One region of the Azospirillum sp. UENF 211521 genome, then DNA from elsewhere that is predicted to be linked to it. Evidence: predicted binding sites of a transcription regulator. Region 1 holds the regulator's gene; each other region holds the start of a gene.
The links. The regulator LexA, encoded in region 1, represses DNA repair genes until DNA is damaged. The targets are predictions, from matches to a motif close to ATGTTCTANTTTGGTTC.
Positions count from the first base shown of each region.

Region 2: the regulator LexA is predicted to act here: its motif matches at 2,570-2,586, upstream of ACWPN5_RS15505 (ImuA family protein).
Region 3: the regulator LexA is predicted to act here: its motif matches at 3,043-3,059, upstream of ACWPN5_RS15480 (Y-family DNA polymerase).
Region 4: the regulator LexA is predicted to act here: its motif matches at 2,399-2,415, upstream of ACWPN5_RS25330 (putative DNA modification/repair radical SAM protein).

Region 1 is NZ_JBSNCF010000001.1:1,382,473-1,386,926, reverse strand. Features, by position in the region: gene trpC (indole-3-glycerol phosphate synthase TrpC) at 1-14, shown strand, start outside; gene ACWPN5_RS06475 (GNAT family N-acetyltransferase) at 49-510, shown strand; gene moaC (cyclic pyranopterin monophosphate synthase MoaC) at 507-1,001, shown strand; gene ACWPN5_RS06465 (molybdopterin molybdotransferase MoeA) at 1,001-2,218, shown strand; gene lexA (transcriptional repressor LexA) at 2,387-3,085, shown strand; gene ACWPN5_RS06455 (ComEC/Rec2 family competence protein) at 3,111-4,454, opposite strand, start outside.
Region 2 is NZ_JBSNCF010000001.1:3,300,339-3,304,792, forward strand. Features, by position in the region: gene ACWPN5_RS15490 (tyrosine phosphatase family protein) at 1-214, opposite strand, end outside; gene ACWPN5_RS15495 (tRNA-uridine aminocarboxypropyltransferase) at 526-1,239, opposite strand; gene ACWPN5_RS15500 (hypothetical protein) at 1,464-1,634, shown strand; gene ACWPN5_RS15505 (ImuA family protein) at 1,718-2,500, opposite strand; gene ACWPN5_RS15510 (Tim44 domain-containing protein) at 2,682-3,773, opposite strand; gene ACWPN5_RS15515 (hypothetical protein) at 3,923-4,159, opposite strand.
Region 3 is NZ_JBSNCF010000001.1:3,291,850-3,296,303, forward strand. Features, by position in the region: gene ACWPN5_RS15460 (glutathione S-transferase family protein) at 1-501, shown strand, start outside; gene ACWPN5_RS15465 (TAXI family TRAP transporter solute-binding subunit) at 530-1,636, opposite strand; gene ACWPN5_RS15470 (HupE/UreJ family protein) at 1,739-2,302, opposite strand; gene ACWPN5_RS15475 (hypothetical protein) at 2,406-2,936, opposite strand; gene ACWPN5_RS15480 (Y-family DNA polymerase) at 3,105-4,454, shown strand, end outside.
Region 4 is NZ_JBSNCF010000003.1:82,513-86,966, reverse strand. Features, by position in the region: gene ACWPN5_RS25340 (ABC transporter permease) at 1-1,219, shown strand, start outside; gene ACWPN5_RS25335 (serine hydrolase domain-containing protein) at 1,232-2,290, opposite strand; gene ACWPN5_RS25330 (putative DNA modification/repair radical SAM protein) at 2,438-3,652, shown strand; gene ACWPN5_RS25325 (UdgX family uracil-DNA binding protein) at 3,655-4,454, shown strand, end outside.

The sequences.
Region 1 (4,454 bases):
CCCTGCTCGCCTGACACCAAATAAAAAGCAATGGGGAGGAGCGACGCCGTGCCGAACGTGACCATTGCCCGAGAAAGCCCGCTCCAGGACGAGGTGGTTCAGCTCATCGAAGAGTTGGACCGCTATCTGGGCGACCTCTACCCGGCCGAGAGCAACCATCTGCTCGACCTGCAATCGCTGGCGAAGCCGGACATCCGTTTCCTGGTCGCCCGGCGGTCGGGAACCGTGGTCGGCTGCGGCGCCATGCGCATCGACGCCGACGGCGGCTATGGCGAGGTCAAGCGGATGTTCGTCCAGCCGACCGCGCGCGGCGGCCAGATCGGTCGCCGCCTTCTGGAGCGCATCGAGGACGAGGCGCGCGCCGCCGGTCTGTCGGCGTTGTTGTTGGAAACCGGCGTCTATCAGGACGAAGCCATCGCCCTCTACCGCAAGCAGGGCTTCGCCGACCGCGGCCCGTTCGGCCCCTACGGTCCGGACCCGCTGAGCCTGTTCATGGAGAAACCCCTATGACCGACCAGCCCGCAAGCGGCTTCACCCATTTCGACGCCGAAGGCCTCGCGGTCATGGTGGACGTGTCCGGCAAGGCCGACACGGAGCGCTCGGCGACCGCCCGCGGCTCCGTGCTGATGCAGCCGGAAACGTTGGCGCTCATCCTCCAGGGCGGCGTCAAGAAGGGCGATGTCCTGTCGGTGGCCCGGCTGGCCGGCATCATGGGGGCCAAGCGCACGCCGGACCTGATCCCGCTGTGCCACCCGCTGATGCTGACCTCGGTCAAGGTCGACCTGACCTGCGATCCCGAGCGCAACGCCGTGGACATCACCGCCACCTGCAAGCTGAGGGGCCAGACCGGTGTGGAGATGGAGGCGCTGACCGCCGTGTCGGTCGCCGCGCTCACCGTCTACGACATGTGCAAGGCGGTGGATCGCGGGATGACCATCACCGAGGTGAAGCTGCTGCACAAGGCCGGCGGCAAGAGCGGCGTGTGGGGGAGCGCGGTCTGATGTTGCAGGTTGGTGAAGCCCGCGCCCGCATCCTCGCCGCCTTCACCGCCCTGCCGGCGGAGACGGTGCCGCTGCCCGACGCGCTGGGGCGCGTCCTGGCCGAGCCCGCCGTCGCCCGCCTGACCCAGCCGCCCTTCGCCGCCGCCGCCATGGACGGCTGGGCCGTCCGCGCCGCCGACATCGTCCCGGCGTCGGCTGGTGCGCCGGTCACCCTGCGCCGCATCGGCGAGTCCGCGGCCGGCCACGCCTTCGCCGGAACGGTCGGTGCGGGCGAGGCCGTGCGCATCTTCACCGGCGCCCCCCTGCCCGCCGGCGCCGACGCCGTGGTGATGCAGGAGGATTGCGAGGACACCGGGGACCGGGTGCGCGTCGGGCGCGCCGTCCCCGCGGGGCGCTTCATCCGCCCCGCCGGCCTGGACTTCACCGCGGGAGAGGATCTGCTTCCCAAGGGACGCTTGCTGACCGCCCGCGACGTCGCCCTGGCCGCCGCGGCCAACCTGCCCTGGCTGCGCGTCCACCGCCGCCCGCGGGTCGCCGTGCTCGCCACCGGTGACGAGATCGCCCTGCCCGGCGACCCGCTGGGGCCGAGCCAGATCGTCAGCTCCAACGCGCTCGGCCTGTGCGCCTTGGTCACCAGCCAGGGCGGCGTCGCCCACAATCTCGGCGTGGCCAAGGACGACCCGGAGCATCTCGCCGCCATGGCCGCCGGGGCGGCCGGCTGCGACCTGCTGGTGACCACGGGCGGCGCGTCGCAAGGCGAGCACGACCATGTGCGCGACGTGCTGGGCGGGCTGTCGCTGGATTTCTACCGCGTCGCCATGAAGCCCGGCAAACCGTTGATCTTCGGGACGGCAAACGGCGTGCCTCTGCTCGGCCTGCCCGGCAACCCGGTGTCCACCGGGGTGGCCGCCCTGCTGTTCCTGGTGCCCGTCCTTCGCCGTCTCCAGGGGCTGCCCGCCGAGAACGCCACCCTCGCGGTCCGGCTCGGCGCGCCGCTGAAGGCCAACGACGACCGCACGGACTTCCTGCGCGCCACCCTGTCCCCCGGTCCGGACGGCGAACCGGTCGCCACCCCCTTCCCGCGCCAGGACAGCGCGATGATGTCCCGGCTGGCCCGGGCCGACGCCCTGATCGTCCGCGAGCCGCAGGCAACCGCCGCCGCCGAGGGCGACCGCGTCACGGTGATCCCGTTGAGCGGCGGTGTCCTGTCGCTTTAATCCCTTCCGCACCCGCCAACCCGGTGACGATCCTTTCGGGAGTCCTGTCCGTCGATTTGCGGTTGATTTCGTCCGTAGGGCTTGACGGGGGTTAAGAACCAAACTAGAACAAGATGGAACGTTTTGCTTTTGTTCCATATCTAGTGCGGAACCGGCCGGGAGGCACAAATGCTCACGCGCAAGCAGCATGAATTGCTGCTTTTCATCAACGAGCGGCTCGGGCAGGGCGGTGTGTCCCCTTCCTTCGACGAAATGAAGGACGCTCTCAACCTGAAGTCCAAGTCGGGCATCCACCGCCTGATCACCGGATTGGAGGAGCGCGGCTTCATCCGCCGCCTGCCCCACCGCGCCCGCGCGCTGGAGGTGCTGCGTCTGCCGGAGGGGCTGGAGACCGCCCGCCCGCGGCCGCCGCGCGCCAAGTTCCAGCCCAACGTCATCAAGGGCGACTTCAGCTTCGCGGGGCGGGAGGCGAACCCGGCGTCGGAATTGGTGCAGCTTCCGCTCTACGGCCGCATCGCCGCCGGCACGCCGATCGAGGCGCTGCGCGACGCGTCCGCCTTCGTGGACATTCCCGCCGCCATGCTCGGCATGGGCGACCACTACGCGCTGGAGGTCGCCGGCGATTCGATGGTGGAGGCCGGCATCCTCGACCATGACACGGTGGTCATCCAGCGTTGCGACAGCGCGGATAACGGCTCGATCGTCGTCGCCCTGGTCGATGACGCCGAGGTCACGCTGAAGCGCCTGCGCCGCAAGGGCAACACCGTGGCGCTCGAACCCGCCAACGCCGCCTACGAAACCCGCATCTTCGGCGCCGACCGCGTCCGGGTGCAGGGCCGCCTCGTCGGCTTGGTGCGGAAGTACTGACGGCAGGATGCTCCGGGGCGACGGTTCAGCGCGCCCCGGTCTTTCTATCGGGCAGCTTTCCCCCCATTGTCCAAGGACGGTCGCCGCGCTGGTCGCGCACGCTCTCGACCCGGATTCCCTTGTTCGACAGGTAAAGGGCTTGCGCGCCCTCCCGACGCAGGCGCCAACGGTCGATGACCAGCGGCGCCCGGCACCCGCGCGACGGGCTCGCGGTCACCACCGCATCGGCCACCGCGCAATCCTCGGGCAAGGCGTCCGGCTGGCGCAGCAGCGCCACGGTCTTTCCCTGCGCGCGGTACAGGCATCCCAGAGCGTCGCAGCGCAGCCGCCCGTCCAGGCTGACCCCGGCAAGCGGCCAGACATCCTGACCGGCCGTCTCCTCCGGCTTCTCCATGCCGTCGCGCCGCCTCCACGTGTTGGCGACCCGGCCGTCGCTGGCGGTGGACAGGCTGAGAATCCCCTCAGCACCGCGCACGGCCATCAGTTTTCCGTCCTCCGACACCAGGATGTCGGGTCGCAGCGCGACGGCCGGAGCAACCAGCCCGCCCACCACCGCGACCACCCCCAACCAGCGCCAGCGCCTTGTCCAGATGGCCAGCCACAGCCCGCCCGATGTGATGGCGGCGATGGCCGCGTCCGGCATGGCTGGAAGGAACGCCGTCGCTCCGGGCAGCGCGGCGGTCCGCTCCGCCGTCTCGATGACCAGCCGGACGCCCCAGCTCATCGCCGTCACCGCCGGCCCCTCCAGCCCGAAGGGCAGCAGCAGGTAGGACAGCAGGCTGAAGGGCATGATCCACACCGTCGTGATGGGGATCGCCACCATGTTGGACAGCACGCCGTAAAAGGCGACCTGTTGGAAATGGTAGAGCCCGTAGGGCGTCGTCGCGACCGTCGCCACCACGCTGGAAAAGACGATTCCGCCCAGCGCCATCACCCCCTTGCCGAGCCAGCCCATCTCGCGCCGCCGGCTCACCGCCCAGGGCGTGAAACGTTCGAAGGCGGCGATCAGGGCGACGACCGCCGCGAAGGACATCTGGAAGCTCGGCCCCAGCATCCCCTCCGGGTCGTAGAGGACGGTGACGATGCCGGCAAAGGCGACCAGACGCATGCTGATCGGCGACCGGTCGGCGATCACCGCTCCCATGACGAGGCCGGTCATCAGCACCGACCGCAGCGTCGGCAGTGGCGCCCCCACCAGCAGCGTGTAGAGGATCGCCGACAGGATGCCGGCCAGCGCCGCGATCTTCTTGATCGGCCAGCGCAGCGCGATCCAGGGAACCAGCGCCAACAACGCCCGCACCACCCAGAAGACGATGCCCGCGGCGATGCCCACGTGGAGGCCGGAGATGGACAGAAGGTGGGCCAGACC
Region 2 (4,454 bases), 1.9 Mb from region 1:
CGCGCTGCGGCAGGGACTGGCCCATGTAGGGGTCGATGATGTCGTGGAAGCGCAGTTCCAGCCGCGTGTGCTCGCCGTAGGACCCGAAAGCAGTCGGCTCCGGGTGGCCGGGGTCGAGGATCGACAGGACGTGGGTCACGCCGGCCTCGCAGAAGCCGTTCAGCTCCTCGATGCCGCAGACGGTCAGTCCGAAGGGAACGAAATCGCGGGCCATGGTCCTCGTCTCTTGCCGTGCGCGCGGAGGGCGGCGCGGTTCGCATGTGGCGCCGCCGGTCCGTGCCGTCAAGCCGATCGAAGGCCCGATCAGAGGACGTTGAACAGGTACAGCAGAAGAATGATCGGAATGGGAATACCGACAAGCCACAGCAAAACGCCCTTCATGGATCGCTCCCTTGGTTGAGGCCCGCTTGCGTTGAGACCCAAGCGGCCGATGCAATCCCCAACAGCGAAACGGCGTGTTGGTTGCCGCGGCCGCCCTGGTCGAGGGGGCTTACCCGGAAAGGGCGATCCCGGAAGAAATGCGGATTATTCCGCCTCGTCTCCTTCCGCGGCCGGCTCCGCCGCGTCCGCGCGGGGCGGCAGAACGGGGCGCGGGCGCGGCGCTCGCAGCTTCTTCAGCAGCAGCGCGAAAGGCTTCAGCGCGCGGTCGAGGACCGCCGGCTCGGCCTCCAGCCGCGACAGCAGGAAGGCGGCGGCCTCCAGGGTCGACACGCTGTCGCGCCGCGGCTCCTTGCGGGCCTGCCCGTAGAGGGAGCGGAACTGCGGGTTCAGCACGATGCGCCGGCACTTCAGGAGCCACGGGTTGCGCCACCACAGCGTCTTGGCCTGGCTCCAGGTGCCGTCCAGGACGATGACGCCCTCCAGGTCGCCCAGCACCAGTTCGCTGTCCTTCTGCGGGACGCCGCCCTTGTCCACCACGGACACCTCCGGCAGCGGGGCCGCGCCCTGCTTGACCGGGCCGAGATAGAGCACGCCCCAGCGCTTGTAATCGACCTCGCGTCCCAGGATGCGCTTCAGGTTCGACCAGCTCAGCCCCACCTTCAACGCGGAGTTCTTGAACTGGAGATGGGCGATCTGCGCGGTGCCCAGCGTCTCGCGCTTTTCCTGCGGGTGCTGGAGGATGAGCAGGAAGACGGCGTTGTCGATCGGCTCCACTGCCTCGCAGACGCACAAATGCATAGGTTTTAGGCAGGTGGGGCAGGGTTCGGCGTGCATGGTCGGTCTCGGAAGAAGGAACATCGGCGGGAAAAGCGGGAGGCGGGGACTATGGGCCTCTCATCCGAAAAAAGGAACGGGGCCTGAAAAAAGAAACGGGCGCATTAAAGTTTGCATAACGCGTGATCTGCATCACTTAGAGGCCTGGACCTTGCATGATAGCGTCCAGACACACAGGACGGGTTGGGCCGAGGGCGGCCGACAGGACCGCTCCCCAGGCTCTCCCGACGCTCAGAAGGAGGCTTGCCATGCTGCCCGCTCATTTGGCCGCCCGCTTGCTGGAGCAACGCCGGGCCGAGGAATCGGCGGAATTCGCCCGGCAACTGCCGCTCTACGCGGACGACGCGCCCTTTCCGCCCGACGCCGACCGGGATGGCGAAACCGGGCGTCCCCTGCCCGACTGGGCCACCAACTACTGACCGGAAGCCGACAGACGGCCGTCGCGCAAGCGACACGGGCAACTGTCGCGTAAGCGACATCGCCGCCCGTCCTTCCGTCCGCATCACGCCACCTCGGCCCAGGACGGTCCGCTTCCGCTCGCCGGGGCCGGACGCCGAACCGGGGTGGACGTTGATGCCGGCGCGGGAACGGCCCGCTCCGGTGCTTGCGCCGGGACCAGGGCGCCGTCGCGCCAGTCCAGAAGCCACGCCCCCGGGCGACCGCCCCGGCAGCGCTCCAACTCGGCGCGCCAGCGCGGATCGCCGACGCCCGGCTCCGCCGTCCAACTGGCGGCCGGCGCGATCCGCCAGCGGGTGACCGCCGCACTCGCCGCCGAGCGGCGGGCGGTGCCCTGCAACAGGAATCCCGTCACACCCGACGACTCGGCGGCCAGTTGCAGCCGGCGGCTCGCCGTCAGGTCCACCCCCCCGACCTCCCCCAGCACGGCGGACAGCCGCCTGCAGCGCAGCGCCTCCTCCATCGCCCACAGCGCGTCGGCGTCACGGGTGACGCGCACGGCGATCAGCCGGTCCGGCGTCAGCCCATAGGCGGCCAGCCCGGCGGCGTGCAGGTCACGCCCGCGCACGACCCACAGCGCGGGCGCCGCCACGCTGGCGAGGCGGGCCAGCAGATGCGCGGCGAAGGCCGTGCCGGCCCCCGGCTCCTCCCCGGCCACCTCGTGCAGGCAGCCGAGCGGCAGCCCCCCCGCCGGAAAGGCCCCGTCGAGGTCCGGCAGGCCGAAGGGCAGCACCCGCGCCCCCTCCCCGCCCAGCCCTTCCAGGCCCCGGATGCGGGCGCGCAGGTCGGCCAGCACCGCCGCCCGGTTTGGCGGAGGCTCTTCGGACATCCGGGAATGTGGCATTTGGGAATGGGCCATTTGGGAATCGGGCATGACTCGCTTCCGCTGGACAGGTATTTGTTCCTGATATGTTCTATCATGCCCCGCCTGTCCAGGGGAGTCCGGAAATGCGAAAGGGGGCGCCCTTTCGGACGCCCCCCCGCGAGACCGGTTGAGGAGTGGAGAGTGGTCAGCCGGCCTGTTGGATCGCCGACAGGACCCAGCGCCCGCCGCGCGGACGGGTGAAGGTCCAGATTTCCGTGGCTTCGACCGGACGGTTCGGATCGCCCTCGACCACGCGGTTGCTCGCGCGGTCCACCGTCACGTCGGTCAGCGAGAAGCGCATCGCCACGGTGGCGTATTCCACGTTGCCCTCGCGCCACGCCTCGGCCAGGTCGCCCTGGAGCAGGCGGACGTCAGACAGGCGGTTGACCACGCCGCGGTTGTGGTTCGCCGCCAGTTCCTCGGTGAAGTAGGAGGCCATCTCCGGCGTCACGGCGGCGCGCAGGGCCGTCAGGTCCTCGTTGCCGTAGGCGGTCTGGACCGCGACCAGAGTCTGCTCGAACGCCTGATAGTCGGCCGGACCGATGCCCAGGTCGTCACGGCGCACGCCCGGACGGCCGGACGAAGCCGGACCCGCCGCGGCGCTGCCGCGAGCGCCGCCACCCAGCGGGTTCGAGCGCGCGTCCACCGCCTCGCGGTTCATCGCACCAGGGTTCATGGCGCCCGGATTCGGGCCGGCATAGGCGGCGTTGGAAGCGCCCATGCCCGCCGGCCGCGCCGCGCCCGCCGAACGGTTGCGGAAGAAGCGCATGGCCAGCCGGACCAGGAAGACGACCAGCAGGATCTGGAGGATGAAGCCCAGGATGCCCGCGAAGCTGCCCAGCCCGTCGAGGAAGCCGCCGCCGAACAGCATGCCGGCGATGCCGGCGCCGATCAGGCCGCCCATCAGGGCCGGCATGAAGCCGCCGCGCGAGAAGAAGCCGCCGCGCTGCGCCGCCGCCGGGGACGCCATGCCCGGCTGCTGCATGCCCGGCTGCTGGGCGCCCGGCGTCTGGGCGGGGGCGGCCGAGCGCTCCATCGGGGCGGCGCGCGGCGCGGTGTTGGTCTGGGCCGGCGCCTCGTAAGTGCGCGAGCCGCGGCTGCCCGCGGAACTGCTCTTACCGGCGCGGGCGTCGGCGGTTCCGGCTGTCAGCGCCACGGCCAGCGCCAGAGCGACGGCGCCGAAGGCGCGGGCCGGAGTGCGGGAAACGGTGCGGGGGGATCGCGTGTTCTGGGTCATGGCCGTGTTCGGTAAAGCCCTCGGTTCGGGGGACGCTCACTCATGTAGCGTCCTCCTATATGGTATGGCAGCCCTGCTGTTTTAGAGGGGCCACAACCAAACCGGCCAAAAAATGCGCAGACTGCCTGCGACGTTCCCATCGTCACCGCTCAGGCGGAGGCGCGCTCCCACACCCTGTCCACCGGATGGAAGGCTCCCGAACCGACCGGCACCACCGGCGTCAGCGGTGCGGCAGCCGACCGTTCCGACGCCTGCAGAGACGCCCAGACGCGGCGGCGGACCTCGATCTGACGGCGGCAATCGCGCGAGCAATAGAGCGGCGCCGGGCCGCGCGGCGAGCTGCGGCGGAACGGCTGTCCGCAGCAGGCGCAATAGAGTGTGGTCATGACGATCCTCCCTGCTTTCTTCCGATGACTGGTGCCCCGCCCATCACCCTGTGGAGCGGGTGCCCGTTCGGTTCTTTTCGGTCTTAAGTCTCGACCTGCGCGCACCATTGTTGTGCTTAAGGGCGTTCCAGACCAGAGAGGCCTTCGACATATGGCCGTCGAAAAGTCCGGAAACGCCGCAGAATCTCCTGGAGTATCAAATCACTGGCTCCAGGCACGCGGGACCCGCGCGTCCATTCGCCGCATCCGGTCCGCCACCCCCTCTCCTTTCGGACGATGACCCTGCGTCCGCCCG
Region 3 (4,454 bases), 1.9 Mb from region 1:
CGGGTGCCCTGCCTGCGGCACGGCGACCGGGTGATCTGGGATTCGCTGGCGATCTGCGAGTATCTGGCGGAGTCCTTCCCCGAGGCCGCCCTCTGGCCGGCGGACGCCCACGCCCGCGCGGTGGCGCGGTCGGTCTCGGCGGAGATGCATTCGGGCTTCGTCGGCCTGCGCACCCACATGTCCATGGACCTCAAGGCCTTCCGCCCCGGCGTGGGACGCAACGCCGAGAGCGAGGCCGACATCGCCCGCGTCCTCACCCTGTGGCGCGACACGCGCGCCCGCTTCGGGGCGGGCGGCCCGTTCCTGTTCGGCGACTTCTCCATCGCTGACGCCATGTACGCGCCGGTGGTGACGCGCCTCCTCACCTACGGGGTGGCGATGGACGGGCTGTGCGGCGACTATGCGCGGGCGGTGATGGAGCTGCCGGCCATGGTGGAGTGGGTGGTCGCCGCCAAGGCGGAGCCGTGGGACCTCTACGCCGACGAGCGCGACCCGCAATAGGAGCAGTAGGACCCGCAGCAGGACGACATCAGGGCGTCGCCCCGCCCGTCGGCTCGTTGGCGGCGTTGCCGATCAGCCCGACCTCGCGGTAGTAGCGCTCGGCCCCCGGATGCAGCGGGACCGAGACGTTGGCGACCGCCTTGGTGGCGTCGAAGCTGCGCCCTTTGGGGTGGCCCTCGATCAGCAGGCGGCGGGTGTTCTCGTGCCACAGCGCCTTGGTGACGCCGTGGATCAGGGCGGGGTCGCGGTCGGCGCGGACCAACAGCTCCGCCCCCACCCCCAGCGTGTGCGTCTCCGGCACGCCGGGGTAGGTGTCGGCGGGGATGGTCTGGTCCATGTAGAAGCGCTGGCGGATGCGCAGCCGGTCGGCCATCTCGCCATCGAGCGGGATCAGGCGGATCGGCTCGCGGTTCGCCACGTCGGTGACCGCCGCCACCGGGAAGCCGCCGACCATGAAGAAGGCGTCCAGCTCCTTCTTGGCCAGCCGGTCCGCCGCGGTGCCGGGCTTCAGGTAGGCCGGGGGCCGCAGTTCCCCCTCCTTCACCCCGAAGGCATCGAGGATCGCCCGCGCCTCCACCAGCACGCCGGAGCCCTCCTCGCCCAGCGAGACGGCCTTGCCCTTCAGGTCGGCCACGCCGTGCAGATCGCTGTCGGCGCGCACGACGAGCTGGATCGCCTCCGCGTAGAGCATGCCGATGGAGCGCAGCCCCTCGAAGGGCGCCTTGCCATGGAAGATGCCGGAACCGGTGTAGGCCCAATAGGCGATGTCGGCCTGGGACATCCCGGCCTCGACCGCGCCGGAGCGCAGCAGTTCGATGTTCTCCACCGAGCCGAGCGTGGCCTGCGCCACCGCGATCAGCCCCGGCACGCCGCAGCTTCCCCCGCGGTCGCAGGGGCGGGAGCCGGGCGGGTTGGAGATGGCGTTGGCGATCAGGCCGCCGATCGGGAAATAGGTGCCCGACGTGGTGCCCGTGCCGATCCGGAAATAGCGGATGTCCTGCGCCGCGACACCCCGCGGCAGCAGGCCCAGGAGGGAACCCCCCGCGAAACCGGCCAGCACATGGCGGCGGCTGGGAAGGCCCTGGGACGAAAGGCGGGCGTCGGAAAGGCGGGGGTTGGCTCCTGCGCGCGGCACCGGCGGGTCCACCTTTCCTGCTGGCCAGCCGTCCCGGCGGCGTGTGTTGGACACGCTCTTACAAGAATACCCGCAGCCGGGCTTTTTCAAGGCGTCGGAGGCTTAAAAGACGCCCGCCAGATCAAGAACTCCGGCGAGTGCTACCGCGCCGCCACACATTTGCACGACCCGGCCCGACGCCGCCTGCCCCAGCGCCGCCGACAGGCCCAGCCCGGCGCAGATGACCAGGAGCACGCCGGACGACAGCCCGGCCCAGAACAGCGGCCCGCCCATGTGCACGTAGCCGTGGAAGGCCCCCGCCGCGGCGACCGTCAGCACCCCTAGGGCCAGGGGAGCCTTCAGCGCGACGGCGACCAGCCCGCCCATCACGATCAGCGACGCCGACAGCCCTTCCGCGGCATAGGGGAGGCGGATGCCGATCTGCGCGGCCAGCCCGGCCGCCAGGACCGCGGTCAGCGTCGCCACCGGAAGCTGCCAGACGGCGGCGCCGCCGTTCTGCCCGCTCCACAGCCCGATGGCGAGGAAGCCGAGCAGATGCTGCAGCACCCACACGGGTTCGGTCAGGCCGGTGCCGAACGGCCCGGTCACCGTCATCCGCGCCAGCGCGGGCGCGGCCCCGACGCCAATCAGCAGAATCGCCAGAAGAACCGACCGGATCGCCACCATCCCCCACCCCTTTTCCCCAACGTCTTGCGCCGCACCGGGCCGGTATGGCCGCTGCGCGGGGTGGGGTCAAGTGACCAGGGCGGGAGCTTGTGGAGGCCGGACGTCAGTATCCCAGGGGACCAGGTCCGTACTGGCGGAGGTCCTGCTGCTTGCGGAGCAGGTCGCGCTGCTGCAGCGGGTCGAGCCGGCCCATGGCGTCGTCGGTGCGCAGCCGGTCGACCTCCGGGCTCATCAGGTCGCGCTTGGCGCGGTCGGTCAGCCCCTGGGTGGAGCCCGGCGCCGGCAGGGCGGGCGTGGCCGGCTGGTCGATGGGCGGCGGCGGCGGGGACGAACTGCCGCGGCGGCGCACCGGCGGCTGGTCGGGAGGCTGGCCGGGCGCCTGCGAGGCGTCGGAGAGCTTTTGCGGCGGGGCGGGCGCCGGCTGCGGTCGCGGTGGGGAGATCGGGCGGGCGTTCTCCTCCGCCTGGATCTGGCGCAACGTCTTCAACCCGCCGCTCTGCGCGGCCGCCGGCGGTGCCGCCTGGGCCCGTCCCGGCATCTCGTCGTGCACATCCGGAGCGCAAGCCCCCAGCGCGAAGGCGGTGAGCGCGACGGCGACGGGCAGAAAGGCGGCGGGGGGGCGGAGCGGTGTCATACCAACCATGTCGTGTCCTGCAAAGGCGTGACAAGGCCCACCACCCATCTGCCCCTTTTTGGCGAGGCCGCAAGGGGACTCCCACCCGCCGGATTTTGCCGCTAGAATGTTCTTGTTTTGTTCGGTCTGGGATTGTTGGCATCCGCAGCGGCGAAGGGAGGGTTGGGCATGACGGAACGGGCGGCGCGGCGCATCCTGTCCCTGTGGCTGCCGCGGCTGCCCACCGACGCCCACAGCCGCCGCCATCCCGAGCGGCGCGGCCATCCGCTGGCCGCCATCCTGGCCGAGCGCGGGCGGCTGGGCGTGGCCGCTGTCAACCGCGGGGCCGAGGAGGCCGGGGTGTGGCCCGGCATGAGTTTGGCCGACGCCCGCGCCATCGAACCCGCCCTGGCCGTCTTCGACGCCGATCCCGAGTCGGACGCCCGCCTGCTGGAGCGGATCGCCGGCTGGTGCACGCGCTACACCCCCTGGACCGCCCCGGACGGCCCCGACGGGGTGGCGTTGGACATCACCGGCTGCGCCCATCTGTTCGGCGGCGAGGCGGCCATGGCCGCCGACCTGACCGCCCGCCTGACCGCGGCGGGCTTCGAGTTGCGGCTGGCGGTGGCCGACACGCCCGCGGCGGCCTGGGCGCTGGCGCGGTTTGCTGCCCCCTCCCTAACCCTCCCCCGCTCTCGGCGGACCGAAGGTCCGCCTGCCGCGTCAGCGCAAACCTTTGGTTTGCGCGAGAGCTGCGCGAGAGAGGGAACCGCTGCCATCTTTGCAAATTGGCCCTCTCCCGCGCAGCGGGGGAGGGGGGGACCCGCGAAGCGGGAGGGAGGGGGCAACCGGGCCGACACCCTCCTCTCCCCCCTCCCCGTCGCGGCGCTGCGCTTGCCCGCCGCCACGGTGGAGGGGCTGGCCGCGGTGGGGCTGCGGCGGATCGGCGACCTGCACGCCCTCCCCCGCGCCACGCTGGCCGCCCGCTTCGGGCCGGAGCTGCTGCGGCGGCTCGACCAGGCCTACGGACGGCTGGACGAGCCGCTGTCCCCCCGCCTGCCGGTGCCGCCGCACTGCGCCCGCCTCGCCCTGCCCGAGCCGATCACCACCGCCGAGGCCATCGCCGAGGCGCTGCGCCGCCTGCTGGCCTTCCTCTGCGCCGGGCTGGAGAACACAGGCGAGGGCGCCCGCCGCCTGCGGTTGGAGCTGCACCGGGTGGACCGCCGGCTGGAGGACGCGCCTCAGACGCTGGCCATCGGCACCGGCCACCCGGTGCGCCGCCCGGACACGCTGATGCGGCTGTTCGCCCAGAAGCTCGACCGGGTGGAGCCCGGCCCCGGCCTGGAGCTGATGGTGCTGTCGGCCACCGAGGCCGGCCCGCTCGCCGCCGCGCAGGCCGCGCTGGATGGCGGTACAGATGGAGGCATGGGCGGGCAGCCGGAACTGGCCGAACTGCTGGACCGTCTGGGCAACCGGCTGGGGGAGCGGGCGGTGCTGCGGCTGGTCCCGCGGCAGAGCTGGCTGCCGGAGCGCAGCGTG
Region 4 (4,454 bases), on a different contig from region 1:
GACCGGCTTCGCGTTGCTGGGGCGGGGGCTCGCCTGGGTGGCCCGCCGGCTGGCGCGCAGGCGGCGGGCGGCGGTCCGGCTGGCCGTCGCCAACCTCGGTCGGCCCGGCGCACCGACGGTCCCGGTGGCCGTGGCGCTGGGCATCGGCCTGACCCTGCTGGTGGCGGTCGGCGTGGTCGGACAGTCGGCCACCAGCCATGTCGCGGCGACGCTGCCGGCGCAGACGCCTTCCGTTGTCGCGCTGAACATCCCGCCGCCGGACGGCATCGGCTTGAAAGAGCGCCTGTCCGCCCTGCCCGGCGTCGGGCGGGTCGAGACGGCGCCCTTCCTGCACGCCCGGATCAGCCGCCTCAACGGCTCCGCCATCACCGAGGCGGACGCCCCGCGCTCCGTCGGGTGGGCGGTGCGCGGCGACCGCGGCCTGTCCTGGCGCGACCGCCCCGCCGCTACCGACCGGATCGTCGCGGGGAGTTGGTGGCCCGAGAGCTATACCGGCCCGCCGCTCGCCTCGCTGGACGCGCAGGTGGCCCGCCGGTTGGGGCTGGCGGTGGGAGACAGCCTCACGCTGGCCCTGGCGGGCCGCCCGGTGACCGCGACGATCGCCAACCTCCGGCGGATCGACTGGACGCGGCTCGACCTGGATTTTCCGGTTCTCCTCTCCCCCTTCCCCGAACCGCCGCCGCACAGCCTCGTCGCCGCCGTCTGGTCCTTGCCCGAGTCGGTTCCGGCGGTTGAGGCGGCGGTGGCGCGAGCGGTTCCGCAAGCCCCCACGATCCGCGTGGCGGAGGTGCTGGACACGCTCGGTTCGACCGTCCGGACCGTGCGCGGGCTTCTCGATGGCGTGTCCACCGTCGCCCTCGGCGCGGCGGCCGTGGTCCTTCTCGGCGCCATTGCCAGCAGCGCCCGGCGGCGGCTTCAGGACATGGCGCTCCTGCACGCCCTCGGAGTCGGCCGGCGTTCGATGGTCCAGGCGGTGGTGCTGGAATTCGTCCTTCTGGGCGCCGCCGTCGCCGCGGTCGCGGTGCCGCTCGGCTGGGCCGGCGGCGCGGCGGTGGTCGCCAGCCTTGCCGACGGTGCGCCCCTGCCCGGAGTCGCTGTCCCCCTGGCCGCCTTCCTCGGCACCGTCGCTGCGATGGCGGCGGTCGGGGCGGTGCTGGTGGCGTGCCTGCCGCGACGGGACGTGATGCGGCGGTTGCGCAGCGACGCGCTGTCCGCCTGACCCGCCCACCCGTCAGGCCATCTCCGCCGCCGGGATGATGCCGTCGGTCAGCAGGGCGTTGAGCAGGCCGACATGCCCATCCGACCGCGCCGGCCGGCCGGGGTCGGAGGTGACGACGACGGTCAGCCCCAGGCTGGGCACCAGATAGAGCATCTGCCCGCCATAGCCGCGCGCGTAGGCGATGCGGTGCCCCTTCGCCGTGGCGAGAAACCAGCCATACCCGTAATCGTCGCCGGAGAAGGGGGAGCGCGTGCGCGGCACCCACGACGCCTCCACCCAGGCGGCGCTGATGACTTGGCGTCCGTTCCACAGCCCGCCCTGCCGCCACAGCTCGCCGAAGCGGAAGAGGTCGAGCGGCGACAGCGCCATGTTGTTGCCGCCGAGATAGAAGCCCTGTGGGTCGCGCGTCCAGGACGGCACCTCAATCCCCAGCGGCTCGCCCAGCCAGTCCCGCGCCAAGTCTAGCAGGCTGCGCCCCGACGCGCTGGACAGCGCCGCGCCCAGCAGATGGTAGCTGCCGGTCGAATAGAGCATCCGCGCGCCCGGCTCGGTGACGAAGGGGCGACGCAGCGCGTCGACAACCCAGTTGCGGCTGTTGATCCAGCGGCCGTAGCCCGGCCCGGAGGTCGGTTCCAGACCGGCCCGCATGGTCAGAAGGTCGGCGATGGTGATCCTCCGTACCCGCGGATCGACGCCCGCCGGAACCAGCCCCGGCGCCGCCTCGGCCAGGGAGACGTCGACGCCGCGCAGGACGCCGCGGTCGATGGCAATGCCGGCGAGCGAGGCGGCGATGGTTTTGGACACCGACTTCACATTGACGGCACGGTTCACCGCCGGTCCGCGGAAGGCCTCCGCCGATACCACCGCGCCGTTCCGACCGATGACCAGCGCGTGAATCTGGTCGAGTGCCGCCGCGCGCTTGATCGCCCGGTCCAGCAAGGCCGGGTCGAACCCGGCCCCGGGCGCGGGTTGGGCGGCAAGCAGCGGGCGCGTCAGGGCGCCGCCGAGGGACGCGACGGTGGCGGCGAGGAGGGTGCGGCGGCCGAGCCGGAACGGCGATGTCGAGGTCATCCCGGTTATGTGGTCCCGCTTCGCCGCCATCCAAGATTGCCCCGGAATCCCTGATCGGACTTTGTCCCACCCGGCGCCGCACACGCCGCTTGCCTCCCCGCCCTATGGGAACATATTAAGAACGAACACGCAGCGTGGGATGGGACGATGGACGACGCCTTGATCGAGAAGCTCGGCATTCTGGCCGATGCGGCGAAATACGACGCCTCCTGCGCCTCGTCCGGCGCCAAGCCGCGCAGCGGCGGCAAGGAAGGGCTGGGCTCGACCACCGGCGCCGGCATCTGCCACGCCTACACGCCGGACGGGCGCTGCGTCTCGCTCCTCAAGATCCTGCTGACCAACCACTGCCTGTTCGACTGTGTGTACTGCATCAACCGGCGCTCCTCCAACGTCCGCCGCGCCCGCTTCACGGTGGCGGAGGTGGTGGAACTGACCCTGGGTTTCTACAAGCGCAACTGCATCGAGGGGCTATTCCTGTCCTCCGGCATCATCCGCTCGCCGGACCACACGATGGAGCAGATGATGCTGGTGGCGCGGACGCTGCGGCGCGACCACGGCTTCGCCGGCTACATCCATCTGAAGACCATTCCCGAGGCCAGCCCCTGGCTGATCGAGCAGGCCGGGCTGTGGGCGGACCGCCTGTCGATCAACCTTGAACTGCCCACCGACCACAGCCTGAAGGCCTTCGCGCCGGAGAAGAACGGCGGCACCATCAAGGCGGTGATGGGTCAGGTCAACGAACGCATCGTCGAGGCCAAGGAGGAGCGCCGCCGCTTCTCCCCCGCCGGCCAGAGCACCCAATTGATTGTCGGCGCCGACGACGCCACCGACCGCTCGGTCCTGGAGACCAGCGGCACGCTCTACCAGCGCTACGGGCTGCGCCGCGTCTATTATTCCGCCTTCAGCCCGATCCCGGAGGCCAGCTCGGTCCTGCCGGTCAAGCCGCCGCCGCTGCAACGGGAGAACCGGCTGTATCAGGCCGACTGGCTGCTGCGCTATTACGGCTTCACGGTGGAGGAGATCGCGTCCGGCGGCGAAGGCGGGATGCTCGACCTCGGCATCGACCCCAAGCTGGCCTGGGCGCTGAAGAACCGCGAGCGCTTCCCGGTCGACGTCAACCGCGCCGACCGCGAGATGCTGCTGCGGGTGCCGGGGCTGGGCGCCCGCGCCGTCGACAAGATCCTGTCGGCGCGCCGCCACACCCGCCTGCGCATGGAGGATCTGGGGCGGCTGTCGAACGGTCTGCGGCGCGCCCGCCCCTTCCTGATCGCCGCCGACTACCACCCCGCGGTCGGGCTGACCGACCGGCTGGACCTGCGCCAGCGCTTGGTCACGCCGTCCAGCCAGTTGAGCCTGTTCTGACGATGCGCACGATCACCTTGCGGGAGGGGGCGGACCTCGACGGCTTCCGCCGGGCGGTGCGCCGCCTCGCCGCCGCCCGGACGGCGCCCGAGGCGGTGCTGTGGAGCGTCGGCGCGCCGTCGCTGTTCGGCGACGAAGCACCCGCATTTGAAAACGGTGCCCCGGTCCTCCTGCCCCAGGCGGTCGGCCGGTTGATCGAAACCGTCGTCTGCCACAGCGATCCGGAGCGCTACGCCCTGCTGCACCGGCTGGTCTGGCGGGTGCTGAACGGGGAGCGGGCGCTGCTCGACCAGCACGCCGACCCGCTGGTGCACCGGCTGGAGCGGCTCGACAAGGCGGTGCGCCGGGACATCCACAAGATGCACGCCTTCCTGCGCTTCCGCGCCCTGCCGGACCCGGCCGGCGGGGAGCGTTACGTCGCGTGGTTCGAGCCCGACCACCACATCGTCGAGGCCGTCGCCCCCTTCTTCGTCGAGCGCTTCGAAAGCATGGCGTGGACGATCCTGACGCCGAAGGGATCGCTGCACTGGGACCGCCACCGCCTGATGACCGGGCCGCCCGCCGAGCGTCCGGACTCCTTGGCCGACGACCGCTTCGCCGAGGGCTGGCTGCGCTATTACGAAAGCACCTTCAACCCGGCGCGGGTCAACCCGACGGCCATGCGGGCGGAGATGCCGCGGAAATTCTGGGCCAACATGCCGGAGACGGCGGCCATCCCGGCCATGGTCCGCGCCGCCCCCGCCCGCGTCCAGGCGATGCTGGAGGCAGAGGCCGCCATCCCGCGCCGCCGCATGCCGGAGAA